Regions from separate parts of the Streptomyces sp. SCA2-17 genome, predicted to be linked through region 2. Evidence: riboswitches for the same ligand, from Rfam matches in the RefSeq annotation. Region 2 holds a riboswitch; each other region holds the start of a gene.
The links. Region 2 has a riboswitch for cobalamin ahead of metE (5-methyltetrahydropteroyltriglutamate--homocysteine S-methyltransferase). Riboswitches for the same ligand answer to the same signal wherever they lie in the genome.

Region 1: another riboswitch for cobalamin. It lies ahead of PS271_RS05305 (cobalamin biosynthesis protein); the one in region 2 lies ahead of metE (5-methyltetrahydropteroyltriglutamate--homocysteine S-methyltransferase).
Region 3: another riboswitch for cobalamin. It lies ahead of PS271_RS07280 (SCO2321 family membrane protein); the one in region 2 lies ahead of metE (5-methyltetrahydropteroyltriglutamate--homocysteine S-methyltransferase).
Region 4: another riboswitch for cobalamin. It lies ahead of nicT (Nickel transporter NicT); the one in region 2 lies ahead of metE (5-methyltetrahydropteroyltriglutamate--homocysteine S-methyltransferase).

Annotation. Positions count from the first base shown of each region.
Region 1 is NZ_CP117521.1:1,186,830-1,194,232, forward strand. Features, by position in the region: gene PS271_RS05285 (alpha/beta hydrolase) at 1-63, opposite strand, end outside; gene PS271_RS05290 (class II aldolase/adducin family protein) at 146-799, opposite strand; gene PS271_RS05295 (inorganic phosphate transporter) at 934-2,178, shown strand; gene PS271_RS05300 (hypothetical protein) at 2,198-2,431, shown strand; cobalamin riboswitch at 2,614-2,734, shown strand; gene PS271_RS05305 (cobalamin biosynthesis protein) at 2,863-3,828, shown strand; gene PS271_RS05310 (cobyric acid synthase) at 3,858-5,519, shown strand; gene PS271_RS05315 (putative cobaltochelatase) at 5,519-7,403, shown strand, end outside.
Region 2 is NZ_CP117521.1:104,899-112,301, forward strand. Features, by position in the region: gene PS271_RS00475 (DUF1266 domain-containing protein) at 1-159, opposite strand, end outside; gene PS271_RS00480 (protein-tyrosine phosphatase family protein) at 306-737, opposite strand; gene PS271_RS00485 (class I SAM-dependent DNA methyltransferase) at 1,000-1,671, opposite strand; gene PS271_RS00490 (sulfite oxidase) at 1,746-2,990, opposite strand; gene PS271_RS00495 (hypothetical protein) at 3,118-3,333, opposite strand; gene PS271_RS00500 (hypothetical protein) at 3,511-3,831, opposite strand; gene PS271_RS00505 (hypothetical protein) at 3,932-4,288, opposite strand; gene PS271_RS00510 (hypothetical protein) at 4,506-4,898, shown strand; cobalamin riboswitch at 4,939-5,148, shown strand; gene metE (5-methyltetrahydropteroyltriglutamate--homocysteine S-methyltransferase) at 5,331-7,403, shown strand, end outside.
Region 3 is NZ_CP117521.1:1,631,633-1,639,035, reverse strand. Features, by position in the region: gene PS271_RS07295 (ABC transporter ATP-binding protein) at 1-497, opposite strand, end outside; gene PS271_RS07290 (CbiQ family ECF transporter T component) at 494-1,807, opposite strand; gene PS271_RS07285 (SCO2322 family protein) at 1,804-2,499, opposite strand; gene PS271_RS07280 (SCO2321 family membrane protein) at 2,496-3,773, opposite strand; cobalamin riboswitch at 3,960-4,113, opposite strand; gene PS271_RS07275 (aldehyde dehydrogenase) at 4,376-5,806, shown strand; gene PS271_RS07270 (ferredoxin) at 5,813-6,046, shown strand; gene lanKC (class III lanthionine synthetase LanKC) at 6,171-7,403, shown strand, end outside.
Region 4 is NZ_CP117521.1:5,818,351-5,825,753, reverse strand. Features, by position in the region: gene PS271_RS26095 (GH92 family glycosyl hydrolase) at 1-582, opposite strand, end outside; gene PS271_RS26090 (MFS transporter) at 896-2,104, shown strand; gene nicT (Nickel transporter NicT) at 2,148-3,269, opposite strand; cobalamin riboswitch at 3,299-3,518, opposite strand; gene PS271_RS26080 (FAD binding domain-containing protein) at 3,612-4,841, opposite strand; gene PS271_RS26075 (APC family permease) at 5,014-6,627, shown strand; gene PS271_RS26070 (hypothetical protein) at 6,639-7,241, shown strand; gene PS271_RS26065 (cytochrome P450 family protein) at 7,375-7,403, opposite strand, start outside.

The DNA.
Region 1 (7,403 bases), 1.1 Mb from region 2:
GGCGGCTGCGCCGGCACCGATCGCTGTCGCGGCGGCCGCGGCCGCCGTCGCTCGTATGCCCATCACGTCCAGTGTGAGCGGCCGCGGCGCACCCGGCCAGTGGGCGACGGCGGCGCTCCGTACGCCCCTGGCCGGAACGCGGCGGTCAGCGCCGGGAGCCGTAGCCGCGGAGCTTCTCCGCCGCCCGGTCCGCCTGGGCGGGGGTGAGGAGGGCGGGGGCGCGGCCGGGTATGGAGGAGGCCGTGAGCCAGACGCGGCACATCCACTCCAGCTGCGCGGTGCGGTCGTAGGCCTGGTCGAGGGCGGCGCCGTAGGTGAGGGTGCCGTGGTTACGCAGGAGGCAGCCGGTGCGGCCGTCGAGGGCCTCCAGGGCGTGCGCGGCCAGCTCGTCGCTGCCGTAGAGGGCGTACGGGGCGACGCGGACCGGCCCGCCGAGGGCGCCGGACATGTAGTGGATCAGGGGCAGCTCGTCGACGAGGGTGGAGACGGCCGTGGCGTGGACGGCGTGCGTGTGCACGATCGCGGCGGCGTCCGTGGCGCGGTAGACCGCCAGGTGCAGGGGGAGCTCGCTGGTGGGGGCGAGGTCGCCGAGGAGCGGGCGGCCCTCCAGGTCGACGGCGACCGCGTCGCGCGCGGTCAGCCGGTCGTACGGGACGCCGCTCGGTGTGACGACGATCACGTCGCCGGTCCGGGCGGAGACGTTGCCCGACGTGCCCACGACGAGGCCCTCGGCGGTGGTGCGGCGGGCCGTGGCCAGGACATCGGCCCACGTCCGGCGGATCCGCTCGGTCTCCGTCATCCGTCCTCCATCCGTCTGCATCCGCTACTGCCTCCGGTTCGCGTCACTGCCGTGCCGGGATCAGTTCACCTTCCGTTCACCCAAGGTCTTTACGGTCCCCGCTGTACTGACCATCGAGCTGATTGCCTGGGTGAATGGAACACATCACGCTTCTCATCGGGATCGTGATCGTCACGGCCTTGGTGTTCGACTTTACGAACGGCTTCCACGACACGGCCAACGCCATGGCCACCACCATCTCCACCGGGGCCCTCAAGCCCAAGGTGGCAGTGGCGATGTCGGCCGTGCTGAACCTCGTCGGCGCATTCCTGTCCGTGGAGGTCGCCAAGACGATCTCCGGGGGAATCATCGATGAGAGCGCGGGCATCAGACCGGAGGTCATCTTCGCGGGCCTGGTCGGCGCGATCGTCTGGAACCTGCTGACCTGGCTCGCCGGTCTGCCCTCCAGCTCCTCGCACGCCCTCTTCGGCGGTCTCATCGGCGCGACGATCGTCTCCGTCGGCTTCGACGCGGTCAATGCCGACAAGGTCGTCATGAAGGTCCTCATCCCCGCCGTCGCCGCGCCGATCGTGGCCGGCCTCGCCGCCTGGTGCGCGACCCGGCTCACCTACCGGCTCGCCCGCGGCCGCGACGAGCGCGACACCGCCAAGGGCTACCGCGCCGGGCAGATCGCCTCGGCCGCCCTGGTCTCCCTCGCCCACGGCACCAACGACGCCCAGAAGACGATGGGCGTGATCACCCTCGCGCTCGTCGCCGGCGGCGTCGTCGCGCCGCACTCCGACCCGCCGATGTGGGTCATCGTCTCGGCCGGCCTGGCCATCGCCCTCGGCACGTACCTGGGCGGCTGGCGCATCATCCAGACCCTCGGCAAGGGCCTCACCGACATCAAGCCCGCGCAGGGCTTCGCCGCCCAGACCGGCGCCGCGACCGTGATCCTCGCCTCCTCGCACATCGGCTTCGCGCTCTCCACCACCCAGGTCTGCTCCGGCTCGATCATGGGCGCCGGCCTCGGCCGCAAGGGCGGCGTCGTGCGCTGGTCCACCGCCGGGCGCATGGTCATGGCCTGGGGCCTGACCCTGCCCGCGGCCGGCCTCGTCGCCGGCGGCGCGGCCCTCCTCGCCGACCAGGGCGACTGGGGCGTCGGCGCGGTCGCCGTCCTCGGCCTGGGCGTCTCCGCCGCGATCTGGCTGGCCTCGCGCCGCAAGCCCGTCACCCACGACGACCTGGACGCGCGCGACGCCGTCGCCGGCGCCGAGCCGGCCGGTGTCGTCACCGCGGCCCTGCAGGCCGTCGCCCCGCCGCCGGCCGGGCCCCTGGCCTCCGCGGCCTCCCCCTCCCCCGAGGCCGGGCGGGCTCCTGCCGCCGCCGCGGCGAGCTAAGGCATAAGGAAGACACAGCATGCACATCGACTGGGCAGCTCTCGGCCAGGTCTTCGGCGTCAGCCTCGTGGTGACGGTCGGCCTGGTGGGCATCTTCACCCTCGGCATCATGGGCACGGCGCCCCGCACGGGGGCCTCGGCGGACGCGGCCGCGGGTACGGGCGCGGGGGCGCTCGCGCGCTCCGGCGCGTACGCGTGCTTCGCCCTGTGCGCGGCGGCCGTGGGCTACGGCATCTACTTGATCGTGGCGTAAGCGCACGCTCCGACGACGACGGCCGGGCCCCCGAGGGGGCCCGGCCGTTCGCGTGCCCAGGGGCAATTCCGTTGCCGCGCAACAGAACTCCCGCCGGAGGCGTCCGCGTCGGGCCAGGTCAGACATGAGTTGACGGCGCCCGCGGCGCATGGTGGACTTCCGGAGCCAAACGGCGACAGCAGAGGAAGCCGGTGCGAATCCGGCGCGGTCCCGCCACTGTCACCGGGGAGCGTCTCCCCACACCATGGCCACGGCGGCGAGCCGGAAGGCCGGGGCGGACGCGGATCCGGGAGCCAGGAGACTCTGGTCGCCGGTCACGTCGAGCCAGGGCGCGGACCCTGAGTGAGGACACATCGTCATGCCCGGCGCCCGCCACCGAACGCCCCGCAGCACCCTCTTCCCCCGCCGAGGCGTGACGGCGGTCTGAGCCGATGCGTGCCGACCCGATCGGTTTCGCGTGCGGCGCCGCCCTCGGCTTCCTCGGTGACCGCGTCCTGGGCGACCCCCGCCGCGGCCACCCCGTCGCCGCGTTCGGCCGCGCCGCGCTCGCCGTGGAGCAGCGCCTGTGGCGCGACGACCGCGGCCGCGGCGCCCTGCACACGCTGGTGTGCGCCGGGGGCGCTGCCGCCGGCGCCGCGCTGCTGGCCCGTACCGTACGCGCCTCCCGTTCCCGTACCGCCGAGGTCGCGCTGACCGCCGCCGCCACCTGGGCCGTGCTCGGCGGCACATCGCTGGGCCGCGAGGCGCGCGCCATCGGGGGCGCGCTCGCCGCCGGTGACGTGGACGTCGCCCGCGAGCGCCTGCCGCACCTGTGCGGCCGCGACCCGCAGGCGCTGGACGGTCAGCAGATCGCCCGCGCCGTCGTGGAGTCGGTGGCCGAGAACACCTCGGACGCCGTCGTCGGCGCCCTCGTGTGGGGCGCGTTCGGCGGCGTGCCCGGCCTGGTGGCGTTCCGGGCCGTGAACACCCTGGACGCCATGGTCGGCCACAAGTCGGCCCGTTACCGCCGCTTCGGCTGGGCCTCGGCCCGCCTGGACGACGTGGCCGGCTGGCCCGGCGCCCGCCTGACCGCCGCCCTCACCGTCCTCGCGGGCCCGGACCGGCGCGGCGCCTGGCGCGTGGCCCGGCGCGACGCTTCCCGTCACCCGAGCCCCAACGCGGGCCCCGTGGAGGCGGCGTTCGCGGGGGCGCTCGGCGTGCGGCTGGGCGGCACGCTCGCGTACGCGGGCCGGGTCGAGCACCGCCCCGTCCTGGGCGCGGAGAACCGCCCCGTGCGGACGGACGACATCGAGCGCGCGGTACGCCTCTCGCGCCGCGTGTCGCTGCTGGCCCTGGGGACGGCGGTGGCGGCCCGCACAGTGGGCAGCCTGTTGACGACGGCAAGGAGGAACCGGTGACGGCTGACAGGAGCGGGCCCGGGGGCCCGCTGGGCGGGGGCCTGCTGGTGGCCGGCACCACCTCGGACGCGGGCAAGAGCGTGGTGACGGCCGGCATCTGCCGCTGGCTGGTCCGCAAGGGCGTCAAGGTCGCGCCGTTCAAGGCGCAGAACATGTCGCTCAACTCGTTCGTGACGCGCGAGGGCGCGGAGATAGGCCGCGCGCAGGCCATGCAGGCGGCCGCGGCCCGCGTGGAGCCGAGCGCGCTCATGAACCCCGTCCTGCTGAAGCCCGGCGGGGACCGCAGCAGCCAGGTCGTCCTGATGGGCAAGCCGGTCGGCGAGCTGAGTGCCCGCGGCTACCACGCGGGCCGCCAGGAGCAGTTGTTCGGCACGGTGACCGAGTGCCTGGAGGAGCTGCGGCGCACGCACGACGCGGTGATCTGCGAGGGCGCGGGCAGCCCGGCCGAGATCAACCTGCGGCGCAGCGACATCGTCAACATGGGCATCGCCCGGGCGGCCCGGCTGCCCGTGGTCGTGGTGGGCGACATCGACCGCGGCGGGGTCTTCGCGTCGTTCTTCGGCACGACGGCGCTGCTGTCGCCGGAGGACCAGGAGCTGATAGCGGGTTACGTCGTCAACAAGTTCCGGGGCGACGTGACGCTGCTGGAGCCGGGCCTGGACATGCTGTACGAGCTGACGGGCCGGCGGACGTTCGGCGTCCTGCCGTTCGCGCACGGCCTCGGCATCGACGAGGAGGACGGCCTGCGGGTCTCCCTGCGGGGCGCGGTGCGCGAGTCGGTGGTGGCGCCGCCGCACGGGGCGGACGTGCTGCGGGTCGCGGTGTGCGCGGTGCCGCTGATGTCGAACTTCACGGACGTGGACGCGCTGGCGGCCGAGCCGGGCGTGGTCGTGCGCTTCGTCGACCGCGCGGAGGAGCTCGCGGACGCCGACCTGGTGGTCGTGCCGGGCACGCGCGGCACGGTGCGCGCGCTGGCGTGGCTGCGCGAGCGCGGCCTCGCGGACGCGCTCGCGCGGCGCGCGGCGGAGGGCCGCCCGGTGCTGGGCATCTGCGGCGGCTTCCAGGTGCTGGGCGAGCGCATCGAGGACGAGGTCGAGTCGAAGGCGGGCACGGTCGAGGGGCTGGGCCTGCTGCCGGTGCGCATCCGCTTCGCCGCGGAGAAGACCCTGGCGAGACCGGTGGGCACGGCCCTGGGCGAGCCCGTGGAGGGCTACGAGATCCACCACGGCGTGGCGGACGTGCGGGGCGGGGACGAACCGTTCCTGGACGGCTGCCGGGTGGGCTCGGTGTGGGGCACGCACTGGCACGGCTCCCTGGAGAGCGACGGCTTCCGCCGGGCGTTCCTGCGGCGCGTCGCGGAGGCGGCGGGGAGGGCGTTCGTCCCGGCCCCGGACACGTCGTTCGCGGCGCTGCGCGAGGAACAGCTGGACCGGCTGGGCGACCTGATCGAGGAACACGCGGACACGGACGCGCTGCTGCGGCTGATCGAGGACGGGGTGCCCAGCGGTCTACGGTTCATACCGCCGGGGGCCCCACCTCCGCCTGCGCAGAGAGAACAGAGCCCGGACCGTCGTCGTCTTGGCAGTCCCCGGCTCACCCCCGCTCGCGCGGGGCACGGCAACACTCTGCCGGGTCCAGCGGCCACCGAAGTTCCCAGCCGGATCGATTCCCTCGAAGGGGGTACCACCTGATGGCCTCGGCCACCTACCCGTTCACCGCGATCGTCGGCATGGACGACATGCGGCTGGGCCTGCTGCTCAACGCCATCTCGCCGTCCATCGGCGGAGTGCTCGTACGGGGCGAGAAAGGTACGGCCAAGACGACCGCCGTCCGCAGCCTGGCCACGCTGCTGCCCGACGTCGTGGCAGTCCCCGACTGCCGCTTCTCCTGCGACCCCGCCGCCCCGGACCCCTCGTGCCCCGACGGCCCGCACGAGGGCGGGCCGAGCGCCTCCCGGCCCGCCCGCATGGTCGAGCTGCCCGTCGGCGCGTCCGAGGACCGGCTCGTCGGGGCGCTCGACATCGAGCGGGCGCTGGGCGAGGGCGTGAAGGCGTTCGAGCCGGGCCTGCTGGCCGCCGCGCACCGGGGCGTCCTCTACGTCGACGAGGTCAATCTCCTCGGGGACCACCTGGTCGACTCGCTGCTCGACGCGGCGGCCACCGGCTCCTCCTCCGTCGAGCGTGAGGGAGTGTCGGTCCGTCACGCGTCCCGCTTCCTGCTCGTCGGCACCATGAACCCCGAAGAGGGCGAGCTCCGCCCCCAGCTCCTCGACCGCTTCGGCCTGACCGTCGAGGTCGCGGCCTCGCGCGAGCCCGACGAGCGCGTCGAGGTCGTACGCCGCCGCCTCGCCTACGACGAGGACCCGGCCGCGTTCGCCGCCAAGTGGGCGGCGGAGGAGGACGGGCTGCGCGAGCGCATCGCCGCCGCGCGGGCGCTGCTGCCGGACGTGCGGCTGGGTGACGGCGCGCTGCGCCGCATCGCCGCCGTGTGCGCCGGGTTCGAGGTGGACGGCATGCGCGCCGACATCGTCACCGCGCGGACGGCGACGGCGCTGGCCGCGTGGGCGGGCCGTACGGACGTGACGACGGCGGACGTCCGGCAGGCAGCGCTGCTGTCGCTGCCGCACCGGCGCCGGCGCAACCCCTTCGACGCCCCGGGCCTGGACGAGGACAAGCTCGACGAGATCCTCAACAGCTTCGAGGACGAGGAGCCGGACCCCGAGCCGGGCCCGGAGCCGGAAGGCCCGGACGACGACGGCCCCGGCGGTCCCGACGGCGGCGGGCAGCAGCCCCCGCAGGACGGCCCGGCCGCTGACGGCGCGCCCGACGTGCCGCAGCAGCGGCAGGAGCCCGCCGAGACCGGGGCCGACTCCGGCCCCGCCTCCCGGGAGACCCCGGACGCCCCTGAGAGCGCGCCCGCGGCCGGAGAAGCCCCCGAGGCCCCCGCCGTGGCCGCCTCCGCCCCCTTCCGGACCCGCCGGTTCGACGTCCCCGGTCTCGGCGAGGGCGCCGACGGCCGCCGCTCGCGGGCCCGTACGGCGCACGGCCGGACGACCGGTTCCCGCCGTCCCCGCGGCGCCCTGTCCCGCCTGCACCTGGCCGCGACGGTGCAGGCGGCCGCGCCGCACCAGCGGGCGCGCGGCCGCAGCGGCCCCGGCCTGGTCGTGCGCCGCGACGACCTGCGGGAGGCGGTGCGCGAGGGCCGCGAGGGCAATCTCGTGCTGTTCGTCGTGGACGCCTCCGGCTCCATGGCGGCCCGGAAGCGGATGAGCGCCGTGAAGGGCGCGGTGCTGTCGCTGCTGCTGGACGCGTACCAGCGCCGCGACAAGATCGGGATGATCACGTTCCGCGGCGCGGGCGCCGAGGTGGCGCTGCCGCCGACCTCGTCGGTGGACGCCGGCGCGGCCCGGCTGGAGAAGCTGCCGACGGGCGGCCGCACGCCGCTCGCGGCGGGCCTGCTGCGGGCGCACGACGTCCTGCGGGTGGAGCGGCTGCGCGACCCGTCGCGGCGGCCGCTGGTGGTCGTGGTCACCGACGGGCGGGCGACGGGCGGCCCCGAGCCGCTGGCACGGGCGG
Region 2 (7,403 bases):
CGCGAGGGTGCGCAGGTAGGCGTAGGAGTCGTCCGACCTCGTCACCTTGTACAGGTACTGCTCCACGTCGGTGGGAGCCTGCCAGCGAACGCCGTCCTCCGGCGCCGGGACGAAGGGGAACAACTCGTCGTGCGCCTCGTCCTGGGCAGCGGCGTACATGGGGCTCCTCAACAGTTCGGCTCAAGATCGCCCGAGTACGGTAACGGTGCCGATGTCATGCCCACGGAGAGGGTCCTCGCCGACCCGCCCGGCTTCCGGTCGTGACGAGCCGTCACGGGGCCGGCGGCGCGTGATGCCGGGCCGGATCAGGCCGTGAAGCGGCGGACGTAGCGTTTTTGCCAGGGGGTTTCCACGGCATGGGGGTCGTAGTGGTCGCGGACGTACCGCACGGCTCGGGTGGCGGGGACGCCGTCCAGGATCGCCAGGCAGGCCAGGGCCGTGCCGGTGCGGCCTCGGCCGCCGGCGCAGGCGATCTCGACGCGTTCGGCCGCGGACCGTTCCCACGCCTCGGCGAGGACCGCGCGGGCCTCGGCCGGGCTGCTGGGCAGGCGGAAGTCGGGCCAGCGCAGCCAGGCGGCCTCCCAGGGGACTTCGGGAGGCCGCTTTCCGAGCAGGTAGACCGCGAAAGCGGGCTCCGGGCCCGCGGGGAGGGGGCGGAGCAGGCCGCGGCCCCGGATGAGGCGGCCGGAGGGCAGGTGCAGGATCCCGGCGGAGCCGGCCGTCCACGTCTCGGTCACGCCGTCGAGGTTACGCCCGGGCACTCAGGACGCCGACGGCGGCGGGCACTTCGAGGTCCGTGCCTCGCACAACCCCACGACCGCGCCCGTACGTTCCCTGCCGCCCGCCGCCGGCACGGTCGTCGCCTCCGCTCCTCCGGCAGGCACGCCACGTCCACGGTCACCACTGGGCGCACGCCGCGGGCGGCCGTCCTGGGATTCCGGCGCGGCCGCCCGAAGCGCTGAGCCCGCGGCGGGCCGGCGCGGTCGGGGCGAGGCCCGGTCAGCCGGTGACGGCGGCCGGCCTGCGGGCGAGCAGGTAGGCCTGCGGTGTCTCGTCCGCGCCCGGCTCGTGGAGCGTGCGGGCGTGCACGGCCAGGCCCGCGTCGCGCAGCATTCCCGCGATGCGGTCCGGCTGCCGCCTGCGGAAGTCGAGGGCCACGTCGTGGCCGAACGGGCGCGCCACGTGCAGCGGGACGTCGCCCACCTGGAAGGCGATCAGCAGGTGGCCGCCCGGCGCCAGGACCCGGTGGAACTCGGCGAACACCTCCGGGAGCCGCTCCTGGGGGGTGTGGATGACCGAGTACCAGGCCACCACGCCGGCGAGGGCGGCGTCCGGGAGGTCGAGGGAGAGCATCGAGCCCTCGGTAAATCGCAGGTGCGGGTGCGACTTCCTGGCCTGGGCGAGCATCCCCGGCGACAGGTCGATCCCGGACACGGACAGCCCGAGGCGGCTCAGGTGCGCCGTGACGCGGCCCTCGCCGCAGCCGATGTCGGCGACGGGCCCGCCGCCGTCGGCGTGGACGAGGTCGGCGAACGCGCCGAGCATCGCGCGGCACAGCGGGCTGCCGTCGAGCTCGTCGCGGTAGCGGTCGGCGTAGTCGGCGGCCACGGCGTCGTAGAACGCCCGGGTCGTGGTCAGGAATCCGGGCTCCAGCCGGTCGGATCCGGTCATCTCGGGTTCGGTCACGACCGCGCACCCTACCCGGGCGCACGGACGCCTCCGGGCCCCGGGCCCCGGCCCGCGCCTCAGACGACGCGGACGGGGTGGCGGACCACCGCGTCGAAGAAGAAGCCCTGCTCATTGGGGACGGCGTGGAGGGGCTGGGTGGTGCCTGCCGTGTCCGTCGCCCGGGCCAGGAGGCGGGCGGGCCCGGGCTCGTACGGGTGCCAGCGGGTGCTCCAGCGCACCCAGCCGCCCGGCCGCGGGACGTCGTGCAGACGGGCCTCCTGCCAGGTGGCGCCGTCGTCCGTGCTGACCTCCACCCGGCGTATGCTCCCGCCCCCGGACCACGACCGGCCCGTCAGCCGGTGCCCCCGGCCCGCGGCGAACACCGCCCCGGGGGCCAGCTCGAAGGCGCTGCGCACGGGCTGGCGCGTGATCGGAGCGCTGCCGCCGGGCGGGTAGGCGGAGCCGAAGAGGCGGTAGAACACGGTGTTCCACGGGGAGAACAGCGGGCGGTCGGACACCTCGATGTCCCCGACCCACTTCACGGAGGCGATGCCCACCCAGGAGGGCACCACCAGGCGCGCCGGGCAGCCGTGGTCGGGCAGGAGCGGCTGCCCGTTCATCTCGTAGGCCAGCAGGACGTCGCCGAGGGCCTTCGCCACGGGCATCGGCCGGCGCACGTGGCCGTAGTCCGTCCCGTGCGCGGTGTACACCGGGTCGAGGCCGCGCGGCATCACGTCCACCGCCCGCCGCGACAGGCCCGCCGCCCGCAGGACGTCCGACAGGCGCGCGCCCCGCCAGCGCGCCGCGCCGACCGCGCCCATCGTCCAGGGAGTGCCGGTGACCGCATCGCCCTGCTGGGCGGCAAAATAACTGCGGCCGTTCCCCGCGCACTCCAGGCACTCGCTCAGGGTCACGGCCGGGAAGGACCGCAGGTCCTCGTACGAGAACTCCACCGCCCGGCCGCGCAGTCCGCCGCCCCACACCGTCAGGCGCCACCGTGCGGGGTCGAGGACGGGGGTCGCCGTGTGGTTACGGACGAAGAACCGGTCGATCGGCGTGTAATAGCCGGTCCCCCGCAGCGCCGCCCAGTTCGTCTCCGCGTTGGTGTCGCGTACGGTGAACAGCTCGGCGGGCAGGGGCTTGACGATCCCAGGCCTCCCCGCGGCCGCCGCGGTGCCCGCTCCGATGCCGGCCCCGGCGGCGGCGAGCCCTGCCGCGGCGCCCATCAGGCGCAGCACGACCCGGCGCGAGAGCCCTTCGCCCGTTGCCTCACCCGACAGGAACTGCCGGAGCCTGTCGCGGTCGTAGGCGCGCTCGGACATTCCCTGACCTCCCCGAACCCAGGAGCAGGCCGCAGCCTCCCCTTCACGGTAGGCCACGCCGGACGGCCCTGTCCCCACCACAATTCGGCCGCGGCGCTCCCCGCGGCCCGGCGGCCGTGAGGAGCTCCTACGAGTCCTTGCCCTCGACGACGCGCCGGGCCGCCTCGCTCTCCGCGGCGGCCGGTGACAGCTCGCTCAGCGTGTCGAGGTCGGTGTCCTCCCGGAGTTCGGTCTCCCAGGCGGCGGCCAGCTTCTCCTGCTGCGGGCGCGGCTGCTTGCGGACCTCGTCGCGGTGGGCCGGGCTCAGGGCCTCCAGGAATCGCTCGACATCGTCGGTCGGCATGGGTTCTCCCTCGTCTGCGTCGACAGCCTTCCCCCTTCCCACTGCCGGCGGCCCCCGGACCCACCGGGCCTTCCCCTTCACCTGAAAGGGGGCAGGGCGGGCGCCGGCAGGCGGAGCCGTGGCCGGGCGGCTACCCGCCCCCTTCGGCGGAGGCGGGCAGCCGCGCGGCGGCAACGGCTACTCCTGCCGTACGTACAGCAGCAGGCGGGCGAACAGGCCGGGCCGGCGCGGCGCGCCGCGGGGCGCGGCCGGGCCGGGGGCGGCGGGCGGCTTCTCCGCGTCCGGGTCCGCGAGGGGCGCGGTGCGCGGGAGGACCTCCGGGGCCGAAGGGCTCGGCGGGTTCGACGGGTGCGTGGAGTCCGGCGGGGCCGGCGGGTTCGGGGCGGCGGCCGGGGGCCGCGCGCCTGCGGCGGAGGCGTGCTCGGGGTCGGGCTCGGGGGCGCGGTAGACCTGGGCGCGCAGATAGGCGCTCAGGACGCGCGCGGGATCGAGGGGCATGACGTCTCTCTGCTTCTCGTGCCTGTGGTGTGAGGGAAGTTCCGGGCGTGCCGGACGCGACGGCCCGTCCCGTACGGGGCGGGACGGGCGGGGGTTCCTCTCAGCAGCGCAGGACGTCGTTGCGCGCGTGGCCCGCGGTGGCCGCGGGGCCTTCGGGTGCCGGCGGTGTCAGCCGGCAGCCGGATGCCCATGGGGATCCGGATCCCTCGGAGTCCTGTGAGGAGGGCAGGCACGTGCGCCTGCCGGGAGAGGCCTGGACGCGGGGCGTGCGGTTGTCCGCGACGCAGTCGTCCGCACTGGCGAACTCCACGGACACGGGGCTCTCTTCCGGGCCGGAGCCCAGGGCCAGCACCGTGCCGCTGCCTCCGGAGAAGAGCAGCAGGACGGAGACCAGCACGGCCACGGCGGCCCGCAACGCGGACTGCGAGGGCGGCGGTGCGGGGCTCCACAGGGTCATGCACCAAGCGTAATCAGTCAATTACTTTGGGCGCATTCCACCGTTCGGGTGAGGGCGCGGGAGCCGGGACGGCATCTCCCGGCGGGAACGGGGCACCTGGCCCGTATGGTCGCACAGCCCGCGGCACGGAACCCGGGTGCGCCGTACGGTCGGAGCAGGGCTTCCCCTCGCACGGCGGCGGCCCCCGGTCACGGCAACGACGGCGGAGGAGGAGCAGGTGACGGATGCCCGGGAGAGTGCGGACCACGTCAGCGTGCATCTGACGGACTGCGGCCATCAGGACGCGGGTGCCGTCTTCGGCGTCCTGGAGGCCGTCTTCCCCGAAGCGGGACCGCCGCGCAGCGAGACCAGCCCGGGCGCGCCCGGCGCGGGCCCCATGATCTGGTGCATGACCGTCGACACCCGCACGCGGCGGGGCGAGGGCGCGGCAGAGCCGGGGCGGGCTCCCCTGTCGGGCACGGTCACGGCCGACCTGTTCGGGGCCGCCGACCCGGTCCGCCAGGTCAAGGAAGAACTGGAGCGCGCCTTCGCCGCCGAGCACCGCGGTCACGTCTCCGGCGAGCACGAAATGGAGCTGCGGCTGCGCCTGGCCACGCGAACCGGCTCGTGAGGCGCGCCACTTCACTCTTCCGTGACCCTGCCCCGCAGCCTAGAGTGACGGTGCAGCTGGTTCGCCCTGCTCGCCAGGCAGGCGCGTCGCAAGAGGGAACCCGGTGGGAATCCGGGACTGCCCCGCAGCGGTGAGCGGGAACGACCGCCGTCATACGCACTGGATCCGCAAGGGTCCGGGAAGCGACGGCCATTAGGTGCCATGTGGCGTGCCCGCGAGTCCGAAGACCTGCCGACTGCCCGTGCGCTGCCGAGCGCACGGAGATCCCGGTGACCTCGAGGGCGGGTCGGCGCACACATCAGGCGGGCACGACGCGGCGGCGCAATGGCGACCGCACCGCGGCAGGCAGTGTCCCGTCAGGTCTGCCGTTCCTTCGCGCCTTCCGCCCGTCCCGGGGTCATGGACGCACGCACGCTCGCGAAGGAGAGTTCCGTGACCAGCAAGTCCGCAGCCGCGGCAGCACAGGCCACCGTCCACGGCTATCCCCGGCAGGGGCAGGGCCGTGAACTGAAGAAGGCGATCGAGGGGTACTGGAAGGGCCGCGTCACGGCCGGTGCCCTGCGGGACACGGCCGCTGCACTGCGCCGTACGAACTGGCAGCAGCTGGCCGGGGCCGGTGTGCACGAAGTGCCCACCGGAGACTTCTCGTTCTACGACCACGTCCTGGACACCAGTGTGATGGTCGGGGCGATTCCCGCGCGGCACCGCGCGGCCGTCGACGCCGACGCCCTGGACGGCTACTTCGCCATGGCCCGTGGCACGCAGGAGGTGGCACCGCTTGAGATGACCAAGTGGTTCGACACCAACTACCACTATCTGGTCCCCGAACTCGGCCCCGACACGGTCTTCTCCGCGGACTCCACCAAGCAGGTCGCGGAGCTGAAGGAGGCTCTGGCGCTGGGCCTGACGGCCCGTCCGGTGCTCGTCGGCCCCGTCACGTACCTGCTGCTGGCCAAGCCCGCGCCGGGCGTCGCCCCGGGCTTCGAGCCGCTCACCCTCCTCGACCGGCTGCTGCCGGTGTACGCCGAGGTGCTCGCCGACCTGCGGGCCGCGGGCGCCGCGTGGGTGCAGCTCGACGAGCCCGCCCTGGTCCAGGACCGCTCCCCCGCCGAGCTGAACGCCGCCGCCCGCGCCTACCGCGATCTGGGCGGCCGCACCGACCGGCCCAAGCTGCTGGTCGCCTCCTACTTCGACCGGCTCGGCGAGGCCCTCCCGGTCCTCGCCAAGGCGCCGGTCGAGGGCCTCGCCCTGGACTTCACCGGCCCCGCCGCCGCCAACCTCGGCGACCTCGCGGCCGCGGGCGGGCTGCCCGGCAAGCGCCTCCTCGCCGGCGTCGTCAACGGCCGCAACGTGTGGATCAACGACTTCGAGAAGTCCCTGTCCGTGCTCGGCACGCTCCTCGGCCTCGCCGACCGGGTCGACGTCTCCTCGTCCTGCTCCCTGCTGCACGTGCCGCTCGACGCGGCGGCCGAGCGGGACATCGACCCGCAGATCGCCCGCTGGCTCGCCTTCGCCCGCCAGAAGACCACCGAGGTGGTCACGCTGGCCCGCGGCCTGGCGCAGGGCCCCGACACCATCGCGGCCGCCCTGGCCGCCAACCGCGCCGACCTGGCCTCGCGGGCCGGCTCGGCCATCACCCGCGACCCGGCCGTCCGCTCCCGCGCCGCCGCCGTCACCGGGTCCGACGGCCGCCGCTCGCAGCCGTACGAGCAGCGGGCCGCCGCCCAGCGGGCCCACCTCGGCCTGCCCCTGCTGCCGGTCACCACGATCGGCTCCTTCCCGCAGACGAGCGAGCTGCGCACCGCCCGCGCCGACCTGCGCGCCGGGCGGATCGACACCGCGGCGTACGAGGAGCGCATCAAGGCCGAGATCCGCGAGGTCATCTCCTACCAGGAGAAGGCGGGCATCGACGTCCTCGTGCACGGCGAGCCCGAGCGCAACGACATGGTGCAGTACTTCGCCGAGCAGCTGACGGGCTATCTGGCCACGCAGCACGGCTGGGTCCAGTCGTACGGCACGCGCTACGTCCGCCCGCCGATCCTCGCCGGGGACATCTCCCGCCCGGAGCCGATGACCGTCCGCTGGACCCAGTACGCCCAGTCGGTGGCCGGCAAGCCCGTCAAGGGCATGCTGACCGGCCCGGTGACCATGCTGGCCTGGTCGTTCGTCCGCGACGACCAGCCGCTCGGCGACACCGCCCGCCAAGTGGCCCTCGCCCTGCGCGACGAGGTCGCCGACCTGGAGGCCGCGGGCACGTCGGTGATCCAGGTGGACGAGCCGGCCCTGCGCGAGACGCTGCCGCTGCGCGCCGCCGACCGCGCCGCGTACCTGGCGTGGGCGACCGAGGCGTTCCGCCTCTCCACCGCGGGCGTCCGGCCGGACACCCAGATCCACACGCACATGTGCTACGCGGAGTTCGGCGACATCCTCCGGGCCATCGACGACCTCGACGCCGACGTCATCAGCCTGGAGGCGGCCCGCTCGCACATGCAGGTCGCCACCGAG
Region 3 (7,403 bases), 1.5 Mb from region 2:
TCGAGGACCAGCACCGCGGGGTGCGTGGTGAGCACCGAGCCGATCGCGACGCGCTGCTGCTGCCCGCCGGAGAGCGTGGCGATGGGGCGGTCGCGGAGGGCGGCGAGGCCCAGCAGGTCGAGGGTCTCCTCGACGCGGCGGCGCATGGTGTGCGGGGGGATGCCGAGGGACTCCATGCCGTACGCGAGCTCGTCCTCGACGGTGTCGGTGACGAAGTGGGCGAGCGGGTCCTGGCCCACGGTGCCGACGACGTCGGCGAGTTCGCGCGGCTTGTGGGTACGGGTGTCGCGGCCGGCCACGGTGACGCGCCCGTGCAGGGTGCCGCCGGTGAAGTGCGGGACGAGGCCGCTGACGGTGCCGAGGAGGGTGGACTTGCCGACGCCGGACGGGCCTACGAGGAGGCAGAGTTCGCCTTCGGGAACGGTGAGGTCGACTCCTCGGAGCGAGGGCGCCTCGGCGTCGTCGTAGGTGACCGACACCTGCTCGAAGCGGATCACTTGGGCTCCTCGGAGAGGGGAGTGGGGGTCTCGGCGGGCCGGGCACCGCCGGTCTCCCCGGCGGGGGTTGCGCGCCTTTGTGGCGGAGAGGGCGGAGAGGGATGCTCCTGACCCGCCCTTTCACCGTTTCCGGGGGCTGCGCCCCGGACCCCTGGGGGCGGGGCGGCGGAGGCCCTTCCCTGGACCCCGGGGGCGGGGGCCACGAACGCCGGCAGCAGCCCCACCAGCAGCGACGCCGCCGGCCACACCGGCAGGTCCGGCGCCGTCAGCGGCACCGCCGGCGGGTGCAGCGCACCCGGCGCGTACGTGTTCGCCCAGATCATCAACGCCGCTACGGCCACGCCCGAGCCCGAGACGAGCCAGGCGCGCACGCCCCACCGGTCGGGCCGGTAGCGCGTGCGGACCGAGCGGCGGCCGCCCAGCCACAGGCCCGCCAGGGCCGCGGCCAGGCCGGCGAGCAGGACGGGCAGCCCGTACCCCGCGCCCTGGTCGGCGAGCAGCCCGTACGTGCCCGCGCAGACGCCCATGAGGCCGCCCAGCGTCAGCACGCTCGTCGTGCGGCGGACGGCGCGCGGCACCCGGGCCGTACGGCCGTAACCGCGCGCGTCCATCGAGGCCGCCAGCGCCACGGAACGCTCCAGGGCGCCCTCCAGTACCGGCAGCCCCACCTGGAGCAGGGCCGTGAGGCCGCGGTCGGGGCGGCCGCGCAGGCGGCGGGCCGCGCGCAGCCGCTGGACGTCGGCGACGAGGTTCGGCGCGAACGTCATGGCGACGACGACCGCGACCCCCGCCTCGTACAGCGCGCCCGGCAGGGACTTCAGCAGCCGCGCCGGGTTGGCGAGCGCGTTCGCCGCGCCCACGCACACCAGCAGCGTGGCCAGCTTCATGCCGTCGGCCAGGGCGAAGACCAGCCCCTCGGCCGTCACCCGGCCGCCGAGCCGCACCCCCTTCGCCCAGTCCGGAAGCGGGACTTCCGGCAGGGTGAGGAGGGTGTGCGTGCCCGGGATGGGGGAGCCCAGCACGACCGCGAAGACGAGCCGGATGCCGATCACGGCCAGGCCGAGCTTGAGGAACGCCCCGTACGAGCGGGCCCACGGCGCGTCCGTGCGCCGCGCCGCCACGACGTAACCGGCGACGGCGACCAGCAGGCCGAGCAGCAGGACGTTCGTGGTGCGCGAGGCGGCCGTGGCCAGGCCCAGCGCCCACACCCACCAGGCGCCCGCGTGCAGGGCGGAGGCGCGCGCGGTGAGGGGCGCGGCCCCGGCCCCGGCCGTTCCCCCCGCCCGCCGCGGCGTGATCCTGTCGCTCATCCGCGGCGTCGGCGGGCCTGCCAGAAGGCCGCGGCACCGAGGACGACCACGGCGGCGATGCCACCGATCAGGCCGGCCGACGGAACGCCGTCACCGCCCCCGTCACCACCGTCACTCTTGCCCGCGGCGCTCGGCTGCGCGCTCGCCCCGTCCTTCTTCGCCCCGCTCGCCTGCTCGCCGCAGCCCGTCCGCGGGTAGCCGGCGATGGCGCACAGCAGGGCGGAGGAGTCGTAGCGCAGCGGCTTCGCGACGGCGGCCAGCGCCTCGCCCGCGGTCGCGTCCTCGCCCACCTGGGCGCAGGCCGAGCGGGCCGCGGGCGGCGTCTCGCCGTCGGGCGCGTCCGCGGGCGTGCCGAAGTCGAGGACGACGGCGACGCGCTTCGCCCCGTCCTTGGCGGCCGTACGGTCGCAGACCTCCCCGAAGCCGGCCGCGGCGCGCGGCTTCGCGGCGTCGGCGGAGTCCGCGCTGACCGCGAACCGGAACCCGATCACGTCCCCGTCGCCGGGCCGCGCCGTGCCCGGTCCCTGCGTCGCGTACGCCCACTGGCCGCCGGAGCTCTGCCAGAACGACCAGTACCGGTAGCCGGCGGCCTGCGCCGGGGCGGCACCGAGGAGCGTGACGAGGGCAGCGACGAGTACGGCGGCGAGCGCGGTGACGACCGCGCCGCCGCGCACCGCGACGGCCCGCGTCACAGCTGCCGCTGCTTCTTCTTGCGGCCGCTGATCAGGAAGCCGATGCCGGCGCCGAAGGCCAGGCCGACGCCGACGATCCACCACACGTTGATCGTGACGGAGTCGTCCTTCTTCTCCTCGTCCTCCTTGCCCATGCCGCCCGTCGCGTGCTTCTCCGGGGCCGGGCCGGTGGCGTTCAGCTGGTCCACGAGGTTCGCGCCCGCGAAGTCGCGCGGGTCGCCGCCCGCGGCACGCGTGGCGAGGATCAGCTTGGCGAGCCGGCCGGGCTGGCCCTTGGCCCACTCGGCCGTGCCGCTCTCCTTGGACCGGAGCCACTTCAGGGGCTTCTCGGCGGCGGCGCGGTGGCCGCCCGCGGCCAGGGCGAGGGCGGCGTCGGCGGTGTTGCCCTGGTCGGGCTTGGCGGGGGCGCCGGGCATGGACGGCAGCAGGTAGCCGCCGTTCTTGTCCATGGTGGCCACGAGGTAGCCGTCCACGGCACCGGCGGCCGCGGCGGCGTCCTTCGGCCTGGCCTTCTCGTCGCCGGCCGGGCACTCCAGCGCCTTGACGGGCTGGTCGGCGTCCTTCTTCAGGGGCTCGAAGAGGAAGCCCTTGCCGAGCGTGGCGAGTGCGGCGGCGGCGCTGGCGAGGTTGTCGGCGCGCAGCCCCTTGTCGTCCTTCAGGTACGCGAACGCGCCGCGTTCGCCCTCCTTCGCGTCGCAGCCGAGCTGGAAGGTCAGCAGCGTCTCGATGGGGTTCTTGCCGTTCTTGACGGCGTCCTTGGCCGGGTCCTGGCCGGCCGCCGCGAACGCGCCGAGCGCGATGGAGGTGGAGTTGGCGTCGCTGGGGCTGCCGGCCTGGTAGCCCCAGCCGCCGTCGTCGTTCTGGTGGGCCTTGAGCCAGTCCAGGCCCTTCTTGACGGCGTCCGCGCGCCCGCCCGCGGCCGCGAGGCCCTGCACGGCCGCGGCGGTGGCGTCCGTGAACTCGTCCTTCTTCGGGTCGCACGCCTTGGCCGTGTCCGCCCGGTAGCCGGGGAAGCCACCGTCCTCGCACTGCTGGCCCGCGAGCCAGTCGACCGCCGGCTTGGCCGGGGTGACGCCCATGGCGTTCTGCGCCATGAAGGCCAGGGACTGCCGGAAGACACCGTCGAACTTCGGGTCGGCCGTGCCGTAGAGCCCCGGCGCCGGGGACGGTGAACCGTCGGCGAAGGCGGCGGGGGCCGCGGCCGCGCCCAGGACGGCGGCGGTGGCCAGGGCCGCGGCGCCGCGGCGCGCGTGGACGGCGAGGGAGGGGGCCATGGGGTCGAGCCTCTCGGTGGGTGTCACTGCGGGGGCGGGGACGGGGGCGTGGGCCGGCCGACGGGTCCGCGGCCGCGCACCGCCGCCTCCCCGCGCGGCCGCGCGCGGTGGCACCGGGCTCGGCTCCGCATACCTCGGCGGTGCCGGTGGAACGGGCGGCACCGCCGAGGCGGTACGACCGGTTCCGGAAGCCTGCCGCCTGGACCGGGTGGTCCGGCTCGTACGGTCGCCGGGCGGCGGGCCGTAGTCACGGTTGCGGGTCAGCGCCGGATTTGCACCGGCTTCCCCCGTTCCGAGGCGGGATGAAGTTGTCACGGACACTTTAACCGGCCGGGTTGAAGATCAACGGTCCGGCGGACTGTTGCCCGCCGCCGGGCGGGCTGCTAAGTGTCTGATGCCGAGTCTCTGATGCTGCGTCAGTTCTTTGGTTACGGCGCGCAGGACTCCGCACACCCGCGGGAGGCATCCGGATCATGAACCAGCACGGGAACGGACCGGTCGTGAACCAGCAGGGGAACGGGCCGGCCGTGAACCAGCGGCACGGGAACGGGGCGGCCGGGCACGGACCGGTCGAATACGGACAGCTCTTCATCGGCGGCGCCATGGCCGACCCGCTCGGCCGCGCCGTCATCGACGTCGTCTCGCCGCACACCGAGGAGGTCATCGGCCGCGTCCCGCACGCCTCGCGCGAGGACGTCGACCGGGCCGTCGCCGCGGCCCGCACGGCCTTCGACTCCGGCGTCTGGGCCGACCGGCCCCTCGCCGAGCGCATCGAGGTCGTCACCCGCATCAAGGACGGCATCGCCGCCCGGCACGAGGAGATCGCCCGGGTCGTCTCCGCCCAGAACGGCTCCCCGTACTCCTGGAGCGTCCTCGCCCAGGCCCTCGGCGCGATGATGGTGTGGGACTGCGCCATAGCCGTCGCCCGCGGCCTGCCCTACGAGGAGCGGCGGGCCGGCGCCCTCGGGCCGCTGCTGGTGCGGCGCGAGCCCGTCGGCGTCGTCGCGGCCGTCGTGCCGTGGAACGTCCCGCAGCTCGTGACGGCCGCCAAGCTCGCGCCCGCGCTGCTCACGGGCTGCTCGGTGGTGCTCAAGCCGTCGCCGGAGACGCCCCTGGACGCGTACCTCCTCGCGGAGATCGTCACGGAGGCGGGCCTGCCGGAGGGCGTCCTGTCGATCCTGCCCGCCGGCCGGGAGGTCAGCGAGTACCTCGTCGGGCACCCCGGCGTCGACAAGGTGGCGTTCACCGGCTCGGTCGCGGCGGGCAAGCGCGTCATGGAGGTCGCGGCGCGCCACCTCACCCGCGTCACCCTGGAGCTCGGCGGCAAGTCCGCGGCGATCGTCCTGCCGGACGCCGACCTGGAGGCGGCCGTCGCCGGCATCGCCCCCACGGCCTGGATGAACAACGGCCAGGCGTGCGTCGCCCAGACCCGCATCCTCGCCCCCCGCGCCCACTACGCCGAGCTGGCCGAGCGCTTCGCGGCCGCCGCCTCCGCCCTCGTCGTCGGCGACCCCCTCGACCCCGCCACCGAGGTCGGCCCGCTCGTCGCCGAGCGGCAGCGCCGCCGGTCCCTGGAGTACATCGCGCTCGGGCAGCGCGAGGGCGCCGAGGTGCTGGCCGGCGGCGGACGCCCGGCGGGCCGCGACAAGGGCTGGTACGTGGAGCCCACCCTCTTCGGCGACGTCTCCAACGACATGCGCATCGCCCGCGAGGAGATCTTCGGCCCCGTCATCTGCCTGCTGCCCTACGACACCGAGGAGGAGGCCGTACGCATCGCCGACGACTCCGACTACGGGCTCTCCGGCAGCGTCTGGACCCGCGACGCCGAACGCGGCATCGACATCGCGCGCAGGGTCCGCACCGGCACGTACTCCGTCAACACCTTCGGTCTCGACACGTTCGGCCCCTTCGGCGGCTACAAGAACTCCGGCCTGGGGCGGGAGTTCGGGCCGGAGGGCTTCGCCGAGTACCTGGAGCACAAGACGATCCATCTGCCGGCGGACCAGGGCGGGCCTTCCGGGACGGAGGCGTGAGCGGCCGTGAGTGAGCGCTGGCGCGTGCGGGTCGACCGGGGGCTGTGCGTGGGCTCGGGGATGTGCGCGGGGAGCGCGCCCGGGGCGTTCGCGCTCGACGCGGGCCACCGCTCCCGGCCCCTCGCGGAGGAGACGGAACCCTCCGAAGAAGTGCTCGCGGCCGCGGAGACCTGCCCCGTGGAGGCGATCACGATCAGCAGGCCGGATACGGGGGATCCGGTGTTTCCTCCGGACGAGTGAAACCCCTTCGTACGCACGGACGTTGTTACTCATGCGTTCCGCACAAGTGCTTGATGACAGATGTGACTGGCCGGGCCCCTCACGGCGTGGAAATCTCTAGGCAACGCAGCCGAGGGGGGAAGCGATGGACGCGCGGTACGAGGTCTACTGCCTGGCCGACAGGCACTTCTACGAGACCCCGGACCGCTTGTCCGTCCCGGGGGCGGGCGGCGAGCGAGCCCAGGAGATGGGTTTGTACGAGACCGCGCGCCGCGCCGCCCCCGCCGGCTGGAGCACGTCCCGCCACGGGGAGTGGTTCCATGTTTTCCCTGCCGGGAAGGACGGCGGTCCGCGCCCCGGCCAGCCCCTCCAGGGCTGGAAGATCCACGTCTCGGCGACCGCCGACACCGCGGAGAAGACCGCCGCCGACGTCTGGGACTACTGCACCGCACGCGGCATCCCGTTCAAGTTCGTGCCCGGCCCGCACCTGCTGCACCTGCGCAACAACAAGTACGCGGAGCGCGGCCACAGCGGGAAGTTCGTCACCGTCTACCCGGACGGCGAGGAGCAGCTGCACGCCACCCTGACCGGCCTGCACGGGATCCTCGGCGGCCGGCCCGGCCCGTACATCCTCACCGACCTGCGCTGGCATGAAGGCCCGCTCTACGTCCGCTACGGCGCTTTCGCCCGCCGCTTCTGCATCGACGGGCGCGGCAGCCTCGTGCCCGCCGTGGAGGACGGCGAGGGCCGCCTCGTCCCCGACTCCCGGAACCCGGCCTTCCAGGTGCCGGCGTGGGTGACGCTGCCCGGCTTCCTCGCGCCGCACCTCGCCGCGCGCAACGCCACCACCGTCGCCGACCTGCCGTACCGCATCGAGAAGGCCCTGCACTTCTCCAACGGCGGCGGCGTCTACGCCGGCACCGACACGCGCGACGGCCGCAAGGTCGTGCTGAAGGAAGGCCGCCCGCACGCCGGGCTCGCCGCCGACGGGGCCGACGCCGTGGCCCGCCTGGAGCGCGAGAAGGACGCCCTGGAGCGGCTCTCCGGCCTCGGCGTCGCCCCCGAGCCGCGCGACTGGCTCACCATCGGCGACCACCGCTTCCTCGTCATGGACTTCGTCGAGGGCAAACCCCTCAACTCCTTCTTCGCCCACCGCCACCCGCTGCTCGCCGCGGACCCCTCGCCCGCCGCCACCGCCGACTACACGGCATGGGCGCTGCGCGTCTTCCGGGCCGTCGAGGAAGCCGTTGCCAAGGTCCACTCGCGCGGCATCGTCTTCAACGACCTCCACATGTTCAACATCATGGTCGCGCCGGACGAACGCTCCGTCGTCCTCATCGACTTCGAGGCCGCGGCGCCCGCCTCCGAGCACGGCCGG
Region 4 (7,403 bases), 5.7 Mb from region 2:
CCGGGAGTCGAGGACCTCGGCGGTCGTGGAGACGGTGCGGTGCAGCGACTGCCCGGTGTTGAGCAGGACGTTGGCCTTGTCGGTGGCTGGGAAGGTGTAGCGCTGGTGGCCGGTGCGGCGGCCCGCGGTGAGCTCGGCGGTGATCCCGCCGTAGGAGGAGAGGCCGACCCGGTAGTAGCCGGGGCGGGCGGTCTCGTCGCGGTGGCTGAACTCCGCGGCGTAGCGGGCGTTGTCGGTGCGGGTCACGTCACCGGTGGTGGGCAGCACGGGCAGGTCGCCGCCGATGCGGCAGCCCACGCCGGAGAGGTGCACGGTGCTGAAGCCGCGGATGTGGTTCTGTTTGTAGTCGTAGCCCGTGCTGTGGCCGGTGTCGGGAGAGAGCTGCACCATGCCGAACGGCACGGCCGCGCCGGGGAAGGTGTTCCCCTCGTTCTCGGTGCCGATGAAGGGGTTCACCAGGCCGGTGAGCCCGCCGGCCGCCGCGGCCGGCTCCGGGGCGGCGAGCGAGACCCCGCCCAGTACCGCCGCGAGTGCGAGTGCGGCCGCGCAGGTGCGCGAGCGCAGGTGTCCGGTCCATCTCATCGTCCACGCCCCTCGGGTGACGCCACGTAGGATGCCGACATCGTTGTCAGCGCCGAGGGTAGCGAGTGGTTGACGTGCTGTCATGATGCCCCGCGCGACAGATGTGGCGACGACGGTCACTGACGGCTCACCCCGGCCGGAGTGAGCCCCTCCGGGTTACGCGCCCCCGTACCAGTGCCGTACGAGCCCGCGGAAAACTTCTTGACGCCTCAGGTGTTACGTATAACGATCGTCGTGTGATCTCACCCACGAGCACGTCGTCACCGGACAGGGCCCCGCGGCCGGAGGATTCGGCGGACGGGGAGGTCTCCCCGTGAGCTATGCGGACCTGCTGCGCGGCCCCCATGTGATGAGGCTGCTCCTGGGCACGCTCGTCGGGCGGCTGCCGAGCGCGATGGCCGCCGTCGCCGTCCCGCTGGCGCTGCGTCAGGCGGGCGCGTCGTACGGCTTCGTGGGCGCGGCCGTCGGGGCGTTCGCGGTCGCCTCCGCCGTGGGCGGGCCGCTGCTGGGCCGGATCGTGGACCGGGTGGGGCAGCCGCGGGTGCTGCTGCCGACGGCCCTCGTGGCGGCCGTGGGCTTCGCCGTCGTCGCCGTCGCGCCCGGCAACACCGCGGCCGTCCTGAGCGGCGTCGTGCTCGCCGGTGCGGCCACTCCCCCGCTGGAGCCGTGTCTGCGGGCCCTGTGGCCGGACATCGTCGCGCCCGGGAAGCTGGAGTCGGCGTACGCGCTGGACTCCGCCTCCCAGGAGCTGGTCTTCGTGGGCGGCCCGCTGGTGGTGGCCGGCGGCGTGGCGGTCGCCTCGCCCGCGGCCGCGCTGTGGGCGGGTGCGCTCCTGGGCATCGCCGGGGTGCTCGTCGTCGTCACCGCCCCGCCCGCCCGGGCCTGGAAGGCGCCCGCCCGGCCCGCCGACTGGCTGGGGCCGCTGCGCAGCCGCGGCCTGGCCGTCCTGATCACGGGCCTGACGGGCGTCGGCGTCGCCATCGGCACGCTCAACGTCCTCGTCGTCTCCTACGCGGAAGGCCACCGGATGCCCGGCGGCGCCCCGGCGCTGCTCGCCCTCAACGCGCTCGGCGCCCTCACCGGCGGGCTCGCCTACGGGGCCGTGCGGAACTGGCGGGTGGCGCCGCCGCGGCGCACGCTGCTGATGATGCTGGGCCTGACGGCCGGGTACGGGCTGCTGTGCCTGCTGCCCGCCCCGCCGTACATGGCCTGCTTGATGCTGCTCACCGGGCTGTTCCTCGCGCCCGTGCTCACCGTCGTGTTCGTGCTGGTGGGCGAGCTCGCCCCGGCGGGCACCGTCACCGAGGCGTTCGCCTGGCTGGTGACGCTGATGACGGCGGGCGTGGCGCTGGGGTCGGCCGTCACCGGCACGGTCCTGGAGGGGGCCGGGGCCACGTGGGCAGCGGCGTGCGGCGTACTGGGGGTCGCCGTGGGCACGCTGGTGATCCTCGCCGGGCAGGCGCATCTGGTGCCGGCGGCGCGGGAGGAGGCCGGGGAGGCGCCCGCCCGCGCCGCGGCCTGACCGCGGGCGGGCTCGTGGGTCAGCCCTCGGTCCGGCGTACGGGTCAGGTCTCGGCCGGGGCCGGGGCCGCCGCCGTGCGGGCCGCCCAGCGCTGTTCGACCTTGCCGAAGCGCCAGTAGCCGAGGGCGATCGCCCACACCACCACGAACAGGCCGACGATGACGAAGCCGACGTTGTCGAGGTTCAGGCCGGCGATCCAGCCGGTCACCGCGTCGTCCAGCGCCAGCTTCTCGTGCAGGACGCCGACCAGTTCGATGGTGCCGATGAGGAACGCGACGGCGATGGACAGCCCGGTGATGGTGAGGTTGTAGTAGACCTTGCGGACCGGGTTGGAGAACGCCCACTGGTAGGCGAAGTTCATGAACGTGCCGTCGAGGGTGTCGAACAGGCTCATGCCCGCGGCGAACAGCAGCGGCAGGCACACGATCGCGTACCAGGGCAGGCCCGCGGCGGCGCCGCTGCCCGCCATCACCATCAGCGTCACCTCGGTGGCCGTGTCGAAGCCGAGACCGAAGAGGAAGCCCAGCGGGTACATCTGGCCCGGGCGCGTGATGGAGCGGGTGAAGCGGCCGAGGATGCGGTTCATGAAGCCGCGCGAGTCCAGGTGCTGCTCCAGCTCGGCCTCGTCGTAGCGGCCCTCGCGCATCGCGCGGAAGATCTTCAGGATGCCGGCGAGGGCGATGAGGTTGAGCGCGGCGATGAGGTAGAGGAAGCCGCCGGAGACCGTGGTGCCGACCACGCCGAGCGTCTGGTGGGTCGTGGACTCCTCGTCCATCAGCTTCCCGGCGATCTGCGTGCCGCCCGCCACCAGGGCGGCCATGGCGACGACGACGCTGGAGTGGCCGAGGGCGAACCAGAAGCCGACGGAGACCGGGCGCTTGCCGTCGGCCATCAGCTTGCGGGTGGTGTTGTCGATGGCGGCGATGTGGTCGGCGTCGAAGGCGTGCCGCATGCCGAGGGTGTAGGCGGTGATGCCGAGGCCGACGCCGTAGACCTTGGAGCCGACGGTGTAGTGGTTGGGGACGACGAGCAGGTAGAGCACGCCGAACGCGACGACGTGCAGGGCGGCGATGACGGCCAGCAGGCCGGCGGTGCGCACGGTGTCCTGGCGGCGCCAGCGGAAGGCGGGCGCGGTGCCGCCGGTCGAATCGGTGGATCGGGACATGGGGTTGAACGCTCCAGCACCTCGTGGACCATTTGCGAGATGCCGTGGCCGGTCTCCTGGCTTACGGGTCCGTTCGCGCCCGCCCCCGCCTTCCCGGCAGCCGGCTGCGGCCAGTGGCTCCGCGCGCCCGTGGGGCGGCGCGCGGAATGGGACGGTCACTCCCCGATCACAGTGGCGAGGGCCGCTCCGGACTGGGACCTCGATGGTCCTTCACCGGTCTTCCCGAACACCACGGCCGGGTCACTTTAGCGCCCGGAGGACGCCGATGCGAAGGTCAGGCAGCTGCGAAGTCTTTGCAAGTGTGTCGCCGGGATGCCCGGCCCCGGCGCCGCGCCGGCCCGCTCAGTTCCCCCGCCCGCCGTCCAGCGCCTGCCCGCCGAAGCTGCCCTCGCCCTCGGACGCCCGCTGCCACCAGGCCTCCAGGGCGGGCTGGTCCATGGCCGCCCACGCGGGCGTGGCCTGCACCTGGGCGCGGCCGAGGCGGCGGCCGAGGCTGACGACGGCGCGGCCGGCGGGCGTCCGCGCGGCGTCGTACGCGGCCACGGCCCTGTCCCAGCTTCCGGCGCCGGCCAGGCAGCGCTCCAGCACGGTCGCGTCCTGGAGGGCCTTCACCGCGCCGCTGCCGCAGTGCGGCCGGGCGACGGCGGCCGCGTCGCCGACGAGGACGAGCCGGCCCTCCCCGTAGCGCGGCACGCACAGGTCGTAGACGGGCTGGACATAGGTGGCGTCCTTGGGCGTGCGCCGGACGACCTCCTGCCAGTACGGCGGGAAGTGCGCGTCCACGACGGTGCGGTGATGTGCCGTCAGCGCCTCGGGCACGCGACTCGGCGGGAGACCCGCCGCGTCGTCGACCGACAGGGCGTGGGCCGGGTCGTCGGGCGCGGTGTAGAAGACCCAGTTGGCGCTGGTACCCATGCCGCCCGGACCGGGGATGCGATAGACGATCATGTGGCCGCCGGGGAAGGCGACCGTGGCGGCCTCTTCCCGGGCCCACGCGCCGGCCGGCCCGGGCAGCTCCTCCTCCGGGAGGGCGCCGCGCCACGCCAGGTATCCGGCGTAACCGGGCACGGTCGCGTTCCGGGTTGCGGCCCGGACGGCCGAGCGGTATCCGTCGGCGCCGATCACGAGGTCGAAGCGTTCCTCGCGGCCGCCGGCCAGGCGCAGCACGGCCCCGTCGGGCCCGGGCAGCACCCGCTCGACCGCCGTGCCGCGCTCGTAGCCGACGGAGGAGGGTATGCGGGCACGCAAGGCGCTCCACAACGACCCCCAGTTGTACGAACGGAACCCGAACGGAAGCGCTCCCACCCGCCGCCCGGCCCGGCTCCCGGCGTCGCGCACGATCCAGGGGCGCGAGGTCAGCCGCACCCACGGCACGTCCGGGCCCAGGTGCCCGGCCGCCTCCAGCTCCGCGTAGCGCCGCTCGTGGACGGCGAGGCCGATGCCCCGGTCCGCGAGCCCTCCGGCCGCCCGCTCGAAGACCACCACCTCGCCGGCGCCCGCGCGCGCCACGGCGAGCGCGGCCGCGCACCCCGCGATCGAGCCGCCCACGACCGCCACCCGTCCTGTCAGCATCCCCACCCCTTTCGTCACCCCCGTCGCAGACGGAACCTACCCGGCCGTTTGCAGCCGCAGCCGCCGGGCGTGCCCGAACGGTGGACGGGGCCGACACGCCGGTGCTACCAGTGCATTGAACGCATAATCAGGTCAGCCGGACCCCATCCGGCACGAGAAGGGGCTGACCGCCATGGCAGGTACGGCAGGCACGTCAGGCAGGGGCAGACCGCCGGCGGACCCGGACGAGGTCGGCTTCGTACGCCGGATCGGCCTGTTCCAGGCCACCGCCATCAACATGAGCCAGATGTGCGGCATAGGCCCCTTCGTCACCATCCCCCTGATGGTCGCGGCCTTCGGCGGCCCGCACGCCGTCATCGGGTTCGTCGCGGGCGCCGTGCTGGCGCTGGCCGACGGGCTGATCTGGGCCGAGCTCGGGGCCTCGCTGCCGGGCGCGGGCGGCAGCTACGTCTATCTGCGCCAGGCCTTCCAGTACCGCACGGGAAAGCTGATGCCGTTCCTGTTCGTCTGGACGATGATGCTCTACTTCCCGCTGGTCCTCTCGACGGGCGTCATCGGCTTCGTGCAGTACCTGACGTACCTCTGGCCCGGCATGACCGCGACGCAGGGCGACGCGACCGGCCTGGTGCTCATCGCCCTGGTCGTGGCGCTGCTGTGGGGCCGGGTGGAGAACCTGGCGCGGATCACCGCCGTGCTGTGGTGCGTGATGATCGCCTCCGTCGTGCTGGTGATCGTCGCCTCCTACACCCACTTCAGCGCGGACCTGGCCTTCACCTACCCGTCGGGCGCCTTCGAGCTGACGTCAAGTCACTTCTGGATCGGCTTCGCGGCGGGCCTGACCATCGGCATCTACGACTACGGCGGCTACAACACGACCGCGTACATGGGCGCCGAGATCAAGAATCCCGGGCGCACCATCCCGCGCTCCATCATCTACTCCATCCTCGGCATCATGGCCATCTATCTGCTCCTCCAGATCGGGACCCTGGGCGTGGTCGACTGGAAGGAGATGCTCGACCCCGACAGTCCGGCGTCCTCGTCCGTCGCCTCGGCGGTGCTGGAGGCGACGTGGGGCAAGGGCGCGGCGGACGCCGTCACCGTGCTGATCCTCGTCACGGCCGTGGCCTCGATCTTCACGGGAATGCTCGGCGCCTCCCGGATCCCGTACCACGCGGCCCGGGAGAAGGTCTTCTTCCGCGCCTTCGGCATCCTGCACCAGCGGCACCGCTTCCCCGTGCTGGGGCTGCTGTCCATGGGCGGGATCGGCTGCGTGGCCTTCCTGATAGGACGTCATACGGATCTGGCGACGCTCATCCAGCTGCTGCTGACGGTCGTGGTGCTCGTCCAGGCGCTCGGTCAGATCGCGGCCGTCACGGTGCTGCGGCGGCGCCAGCCCGCGCTGCGGCGCCCGTACCGGATGTGGCTCTACCCGCTGCCGAGCCTGGTCGCGCTCGTCGGATGGCTCGTCATCTACGGCTACGCGGACCGGAATTCCCCCGGCCGGCACCCCATCGAATGGTCCCTGGCCTGGGTCGGGGCGGGCTGCGTGGCCTTCCTGCTCTGGGCGCGCTACGAGAAGGTGTGGCCGTTCGGGCCGCGGGAGATCAGCGAGGAGTACCTGCACGGCGCCGACCCCGGCACGGAACCGGATGCGGAGGCGGAGACGGCAGGGACACGTACCGTGCCCGACCCCCGGCCGGACGCCGAGGGCGGCACCGGACCCGACGCGGGCCCCGGCCCGGACCCCGACGCCGACCCCGGCACCGGAGTTCCCGCCGAGCGGTGATACTTGCATTCATGCCTGTTTCTGCCTCCCCGCACTCCCCTCCCGCCCCGCGCACACCTGCCGCACGCCGCCGCAGGCTGTACTGGCACCGCCTCTTCTTCGGGCTGTGGTACCGCCCGGTCGAGATCCTGGACGAGGCGCGGGACCGGAGCGTGTGGGGGGCGGCGGCGTTCCTCTGCGTGCTCTGCGGGGCGCTGGGGACGATGGGCCGCGACGGCTTCTGGGAAGGGTGGCGGGTGGGCCCCGCGTTCGCCCTGGAGGCCATGGCGATAGCCGACGTGGTCCTCGTCCTCGCGAGCCTGCTGCTGGGCATCGCCACGCAGGCCATCGCGCGCCGGCTCGGCGGCAACGGCAAGTTCGGCCCGACGGTGACGCTGTTCGTCGTGGTGTTCTGGGCGACGGACCTGCCGCGGCTCGCCCTGGACGCGTGCCTGCCCGGGGGCTCCTTCCCCGTACGGGCAGCCGCCTGGGTCACCTCGGCCTTCGGCTACGCCTTCGCCACGCTGCTGATCCGCGGTCAGCACCACCTGCCCACACACAAGGCCGTGGCGGCGGTGAGCATACAGATGCTGGCGGCGGTGGCCCTGCTGAAGTTCCCTGCCGCCACGGGCTGACGCGCCCGGAGATCCCCTTGAGGGAGTCGAGGGCCCGCCCGGTGCGACGGGGGATGCACACCGGGCGGGCTCGAGGACAGTTCTACCTCATCAAGGATGGGTCATGCACCAAAAACCTGTTCGGCTTTGCCCGCTACCAGCGCACAGGGAGCGAAATCAGGC